3 regions of the Endozoicomonas montiporae CL-33 genome follow, and region 1 is predicted to be linked to each of the others. Evidence: predicted binding sites of a transcription regulator. Region 1 holds the regulator's gene; each other region holds the start of a gene.
The links. The regulator PhoB, encoded in region 1, activates phosphate uptake and scavenging genes when phosphate is short. The targets are predictions, from matches to a motif close to TGTCATANNNNTGTCANA.
Positions count from the first base shown of each region.

Region 2: the regulator PhoB is predicted to act here: its motif matches at 1,027-1,044, upstream of EZMO1_RS01110 (PstS family phosphate ABC transporter substrate-binding protein).
Region 3: the regulator PhoB is predicted to act here: its motif matches at 971-988, upstream of EZMO1_RS23310 (choice-of-anchor I family protein).

Region 1 covers NZ_CP013251.1:5,255,219-5,257,489, forward strand. The annotation lists gene ubiA (4-hydroxybenzoate octaprenyltransferase) at 1-718, shown strand, start outside; gene phoB (phosphate regulon transcriptional regulator PhoB) at 872-1,561, shown strand; gene phoR (phosphate regulon sensor histidine kinase PhoR) at 1,623-2,271, shown strand, end outside.
Region 2 covers NZ_CP013251.1:237,458-239,728, forward strand. The annotation lists gene EZMO1_RS01110 (PstS family phosphate ABC transporter substrate-binding protein) at 1-864, opposite strand, end outside; gene EZMO1_RS01120 (TRAP transporter small permease subunit) at 1,246-1,782, shown strand; gene EZMO1_RS01125 (TRAP transporter large permease) at 1,775-2,271, shown strand, end outside.
Region 3 covers NZ_CP013251.1:5,043,300-5,045,570, reverse strand. The annotation lists gene rpoC (DNA-directed RNA polymerase subunit beta') at 1-753, shown strand, start outside; gene EZMO1_RS23310 (choice-of-anchor I family protein) at 1,046-2,271, shown strand, end outside.

The DNA of each region.
Region 1 (2,271 bases):
AATTTTTATTGCCGGTGTGGTTCTGATGCGCAGTGCAGGTTGCGTCATCAACGACTATGCGGATCGTGACTTTGACGGCAGTGTGAAGAGAACCAATAACCGCCCGCTGGTAACAGGAAAAATCCACAAAAAGGAAGCTTTACTGCTTTTCTCCGGGCTGGTCATCCTGTCGTTTTTTCTTGTGCTACTGACCAACCCTCTGACCATAATGCTCTCTCTGGGTGGCCTGGCTCTTGCTGCTATTTACCCCTTTGCCAAGCGTTTCACGCACTTGCCCCAGGTGGTGCTAGGGGCCGCCTTTGGCTGGGCTATTCCAATGGCCTATGCAGCAGAGAGTGGAACGATAAGTCAGGTTGGCTGGTTATTATTTCTTGGTAACGTGTTCTGGACGGTCGGCTATGACACACAGTATGCCATGGTGGATCGTGATGATGATGTGAAGATTGGCATTAAATCGACTGCGATATTATTTGGAGATCTGGACAATATCATCATCGGAATTCTTCAATGCCTCGCCATTGCAACATTAGTGATGGTCGGTATTCAGGCAGGACTTGGCTGGAGTTTTTATGTTTCGTTGCTGATTGCGACCGGTTTATTTACCCATCAGCAGTTACGTACGCAACACCGTGAAAGAATGAACTGTTTTAAAGCATTTCTCAGCAATCATTGGGTAGGAGCCGTGATTTTCTTGGGCATTGCTTTCAGTTATGTTTAAGCCTTTTTAAGCTTCCACAAAAAAGGAGTGTCATCTGTTTGTAACATTTGGGCGTTGTAATGGCGCAAATAGGAGGAATCTGTCTGGTGAAACAGATTGTCTGATTCCACTACCAATAAGACGCAACGGATGAGACACGAAAGGTGAACAGGCATGTCAGGAAGAACAATTCTCATCGTCGATGATGAAGAACCCATCAGGGAAATGGTCTCTGTCGCTTTGGAAATGGCGGGTTATAACTGTCTGGAAGCGGCAGACGCCAAGCAAGCCCATGCCCAGGTGGTTGATAATAAACCCGACCTTATTTTGCTGGACTGGATGTTACCCGACATTTCCGGTATTGAATTTGCACGACGCTTAAAGCGTAATGAACTGACTTCTGAAATTCCTATTGTCATGCTGACCGCGAAAGGCGAGGAAGATCATAAAATTCAGGGCTTGGAAACCGGTGCAGACGACTACATTGTTAAACCCTTCTCACCACGGGAATTGGCAGCTCGCTTAAAAGCCGTACTTCGTCGTGCAGGAGGGTTAGATGCCCAGAGTCCGATTGTCATAAAAGGCCTTGAGCTTGATCCGGTCAGCCATCGCGTCAGCATCGACGGAAACCCGGCAGAAATGGGGCCTACCGAATACCGCCTGCTGCAGTTTTTCCTGACTCATCAGGAACGTGCTTATACCAGGGGGCAGCTGTTGGATCAGGTGTGGGGCGGCAATGTCTATGTGGAAGAACGAACCGTTGACGTTCATATCCGTCGTCTGCGAAAAGCACTGGGGTCTGACTATGAAGGCTTTGTGCAGACAGTGCGCGGGACGGGCTACCGATTCTCGTTAAAAGTTTAAGACTGTCAGGAAGTATTTATACCGAATACTTCCTTAACCAAAACTCGAAAAAAGATCCGGAATGACCAGTATTACCAAATCTTACGTCCTGAGCCGAATGCTGTTGTTTTCAAGTGTCGGTTTTTGTCTCGGCTGGCTTCTGGGCAATGCTTTTTTGGGACTTTCCGTTGTATTGGCAGGCTATTGCCTGTGGAGTGTGAAAGAGTTATTCCGGTTAATGGACTGGTTAAATGCTGCGAGAGATCGTAACGAAGAGCCTCCTGAAAGCAAGGGGTTGTGGGGTGAGATATTTGATGGAATATACCGCCTGCAAAAACACCATGGTCGTGCACGTCGTCGCCTTTCCACTGTGATTGACCGGATTCAGTCATCAACATCGGCACTGAAAGATGCCGTGGTCATGGTAGATCGCCATAACAACCTTGAGTGGTGGAATAATGCTGCAGAAGATCTTTTGGGTTTCAAAATGCCTGACGATCAGGGGCAGCCTGTAACAAACCTTCTGCGAGATCCCCGTTTTGTGGATTATTTTGAGCAGGGGCGTTATCAAAAACCCTTGCAAATTCCCTCACCTCTGAATGATGAGTATCAGGTTGAAATCAACATCACGGTTTACGGTCGTGGTAATCGAATGTTGATTGTCCGCGATGTCACCCGGCTGTTGCAGTTGGAAACCATGCGTAAGGATTTTGTAGCTAACGTATCCCATG
Region 2 (2,271 bases), 410 kb from region 1:
CTTCAGGAACTCACGCTCCAGAGGAGGCAGGGCACGGTTTGGCTGCTTGTTCACATAAACATAGAGGAAACGAGCCAGTGGGTAGCTGCTGTTAACCGCATTGGCCGGTGTCGCATCCACAAATGCCTGACCGGCTTTCTTTGCCAGAGGGACAGTACGAACACTGGACGTCTTGTAACCAATACCGGAGTAACCCAGACCATTAATGGAAGCAGATACCGACTGCACCACAGACGCAGAACCCGGCTGCTCGTTGACGTTGTTGCGGAAGTCACCCTTACACAGTGCTACTTTCTTGAAGTAACCATAAGTGCCGGATACAGAGTTACGGCCATACAGCTGAATGGAACGATTTTCCCATGGTCCACCCAGACCGGCTTGCCCCCAGGTGGTAATGTTCTGTTCGCCACCACAACGGCGGGTTGTGGAGAAGATAGCGTCCACCTGAGCCATGGTCAGACCTTTGATAGGGTTGTCCTTGTTGACAAAAACAGCCAGAGCATCAATTGCCACAGGAACAGGTGTCGGCTTGTAGCCGTAGCGCTTTTCAAACGCTTCCAGCTCTTTGTCCTTCATCTTGCGGCTCATGGGGCCAATGTTGGAAGTGCCTTCAGTCAGAGCAGGAGGCGCAGTAGAAGAACCGGCTGCCTGAATTTGTACGTTAACGTTCGGGTATTCGCGTTTGAAGTCTTCTGCCCAGAGCGTCATCAGGTTAGCCAGCGTATCGGAACCAACGCTGGACAGGTTGCCCGATACACCGCTGGATTTTTTGTAGACCGGCATATCCGCATCTATCTGGCTGGCCACCGCGCCCTGCATGCCTGCAGTAAGAGCCACTGCAGTGATGAGTGCTTTCAGTTTCATGTGTAGTCTCTCCTGAGAGGGTTCTTGTTATTCGCTGCGGTTCCATTCCGCGTTAGAGACGATACAGACCCAACAGCCATGAACGGTTTTGTCTGCACTGCAGGCGGGAACAAAAGTTCATGGTAATAAGATTGTCTGATGGCTGAAATCATAGGGAGGGAATATGACAATTTTGTGAACAGCAGAAAAAACGAACCGTCAATAGCCTCAAACCCAATGATCATTTTGCAGAATAAGGCTGTGGCTGGGTATAATCGACAACGAAAATTACAGCATTGCGATAACAACTGAAATGTAATTTTCAAGACTTTACCATGCAGTCAGGCAGTCTCGCTCATGGCATTGTCTTTAACCATAACAATAATAAATCAGGGGCATATCATGAAATCCGGCTGGATTGTGCTGCACAGAGTTGTAGCCGGGATTGATCAGTTGACGGAAAAAACCGGTCAGCTAATCAGTTGGTTTAACCTGTTACTGGTCTTGTCTGTCTGTCTTGTTGTTCTGCTGCGTTACTTCCTGAATATTGGCTCCATTGCCCTGCAGGAAACAGCCATGTACTTTCATGCGCTGATTTTTCTGGGAGCCAGTGGTTACACTCTTAAGCATCAGGAACACGTCAGAGTCGATGTCTTTTACCGACGAATGTCGCCTAAAGGGCAGGCTCTGGTGAACAGTCTTGGAACACTATTTCTGCTCATTCCTGTTTGCCTGTTTATCGGATTTATGAGCTGGGAATACGTTGTCCGGTCCTGGTCCATCATGGAAACCTCCACCGACCCGGGCGGGCTGCCCGCTGTCTTTCTGCTGAAAAGCCTGATCCTTTTTCTCGTATTCAGCCTGTTTTTACAGGGTATTGCCGAGCTGCTGCGTTCATTAATGCTTCTGGCCAATGCTCCGGAGGTGCAGCATGGTTGAATGTATTCCTCTGATTATGTTCGCCTGTGTTTGCGCTGTATTAATGATCGGCTACCCCGTCGCTTTTTCTCTGGCAGGCACCGCATTGATGTTTGCCGCTATTGGTACACTGACCGGATACTTCGACAGTTCTTTTCTAACCGCATTACCCAGTCGTTTATTTGGCATCGTGGGTAATCAAACATTACTGGCTGTACCACTGTTCGTCTTTATGGGCGTGATGCTGGAAAAATCCCGTGTGGCTGAAAACCTGCTGGAAAGTATGGCGCGCCTGTTCGGCCAGATGCGTGGGGGGCTGGGGCTTTCTGTAACAGTCGTGGGAATGTTATTAGCAGCGAGTACCGGTATTGTTGGTGCCACGGTCGTTACCATGGGGTTGTTGTCTCTGCCCACCATGATGCGCCGGGGTTATTCAGCCCAGCTCGCCACCGGCACCATTTGTGCGACCGGTAGCCTTGGTCAAATCATTCCACCTTCCATCGCTTTAGT
Region 3 (2,271 bases), 210 kb from region 1:
CACTCTATCCTGGCTGAAATTACCGGTACCATCGGCTTCGGTAAGGAAACCAAGGGTAAGAAGCGTCTGGTCATCACTCCGAACGACGGTAGCGATCCGTACGAGGAGCTGATTCCTAAATGGCGTAACCTGAACGTGTTCGAAGGTGAGCAGGTAACCAAAGGTGAGGTAATCTCCGACGGTCCTACCAATCCGCACGACGTTCTGCGTCTGCTGGGTGTGGGTGAGCTGGCTCGCTATATCGTTAATGAAATCCAGGACGTATACCGTCTGCAGGGTGTAAAAATTAACGATAAGCACATCGAGACCATTCTGCGTCAGATGCTGCGTAAGGTAGAAATCACCGATACCGGTGACTCTACTCTGATTCGCGGTGATCAGACTGAGTACACTACCGTTCTGGAAGAGAACGATCGTCTGGGTGCGGAAGACAAGTTCCCTGCCAAGTTCGACCGTGTACTGCTGGGTATTACCAAAGCGTCTCTGGCAACAGAGTCCTTCATCTCTGCGGCTTCCTTCCAGGAAACCACACGAGTTCTAACTGAAGCTGCGGTAACCGGTAAACGTGACTACCTGCGCGGTCTGAAGGAAAACGTGGTCGTTGGTCGTCTGATTCCGGCGGGTACGGGTCTTGCTTACCACGCTGAGCGTAAGAAGGGTCGTGAAGAGCCAGAGTTCGAAGCACCGGTTAAGGTGTCTGCTTCTGATGTGGAAGCTGCTCTGTCTGAAGCGCTTAACTTCGGCGAAGTGTGATAAACATTACAAACAACAGCGCGTGCCTTCAGGCACAACGCTGAGTACTAGCAAAAAGGCTGCTCGTTCTGAGTGGCCTTTTTTGCTATTTGGGCAAGTGTAATGCTGTCGTATTGTTTGACTTCTTTTTAAGCTAATAGTGTTGATGGGCATAAAGCCCTTCAAGGCTCTAAAAACGATAATAATTTTGTAAGTGGGTATCTGGCAGTAGACTGCCTGTCATCTGTTTATCATCTTTCTGCGCTATAACTGTTGTCGATTTTGTAAACAATAAAAATAACAGGTAAGGCAAATGAAACTTCAGTATTTGAGAAGTTCCTTGGTTCTGGCCCTAATGGCTTTGGCTGCGATTCTCGCTGGGTGTGCTTCTGATCATAGGATTAATACTCGTCAGAGTGTCATGATCAAGCATCCGGATATGCAGCCTGTGGGGCGTTACGCATCGGGTATGTATCATGAAGGTGCTGCTGAAATATTGGGCTGGCATTCGGGAAGCCAGTCAGTTTTTGTCGTTAATTCAAGCAATAAAACCATTGATATCCTTGATGCCAGTCACTTAACCAGTCAGCCACTTGTCAATCCTGTTGTTGAGTCCAATCTGACTAAACGGGGAACCATTAACCTACAGCGTTTTTTACCAAGAGTGCCGTTGGGTAACGTTAACAGCCTTGCTTTGCACGGTGATCTGCTGGCTGTTGCTGTTGAAGCGGATAACAAACAGGAGCAGGGTGTCTTAATGCTCTTTGAAGTCAATCGCTCAGGCCGGGTGTTTTTCAAAGATTATGTTTATGTAGGTGAGTTACCCGATATGGTGACAATCACACCTGATGGTCAATATGCACTGGTCGCCAATGAAGGCGAGCCGTCGGACGACTACAAGGTTGATCCTGAAGGTTCTGTCAGTATTGTTGGTATTCACGACAATGGTACTGTGGGTGAAGTTCGGAGGGTCGGTTTTGCAGCGTTTAATAAAGGTGGGCTGAGGCATTCGGAACTGGATAACCGTGTTCGAATTTTTGGTCGCGATGCATCTGTCGCTCAGGATCTTGAGCCGGAGTATATAGCTGTATCGGAGGATTCAAAGACAGCCTTTGTCAGCTTACAGGAGAATAATGCGCTGGCGATTATTGATATAGAAACGGCTGAAATTATAAAAGTGGCGCCTTTGGGCTTTAAGGATTTTGGTCAGTTTCTGGCAGACTTTAGCAATAAAGACGGTGTAAACCTGAAGCAGTGGTCTGGCGTGTATGGTATGTACCAGCCCGACAGTATTGTCTCTTATACAGTAAATGGTGAGACTTTCGTGGTCAGTGCCAACGAAGGTGATGCCAGGGATTACTGGTATGACAGCCTTTCTGAAAAAGAGTGTCTTGCTTCAGGAGGGCTTGATTTTGATGACGAAGATGGATGTCTCGGCTTTTCTGAGGAAGTGCGGGTGAAAAAAATAAAAGTTTCTCCTGATCACCCTAACTATGAAAGTGTGAAAAGCTCAGCGGGTCTGGCGCGACTGAAAATTAC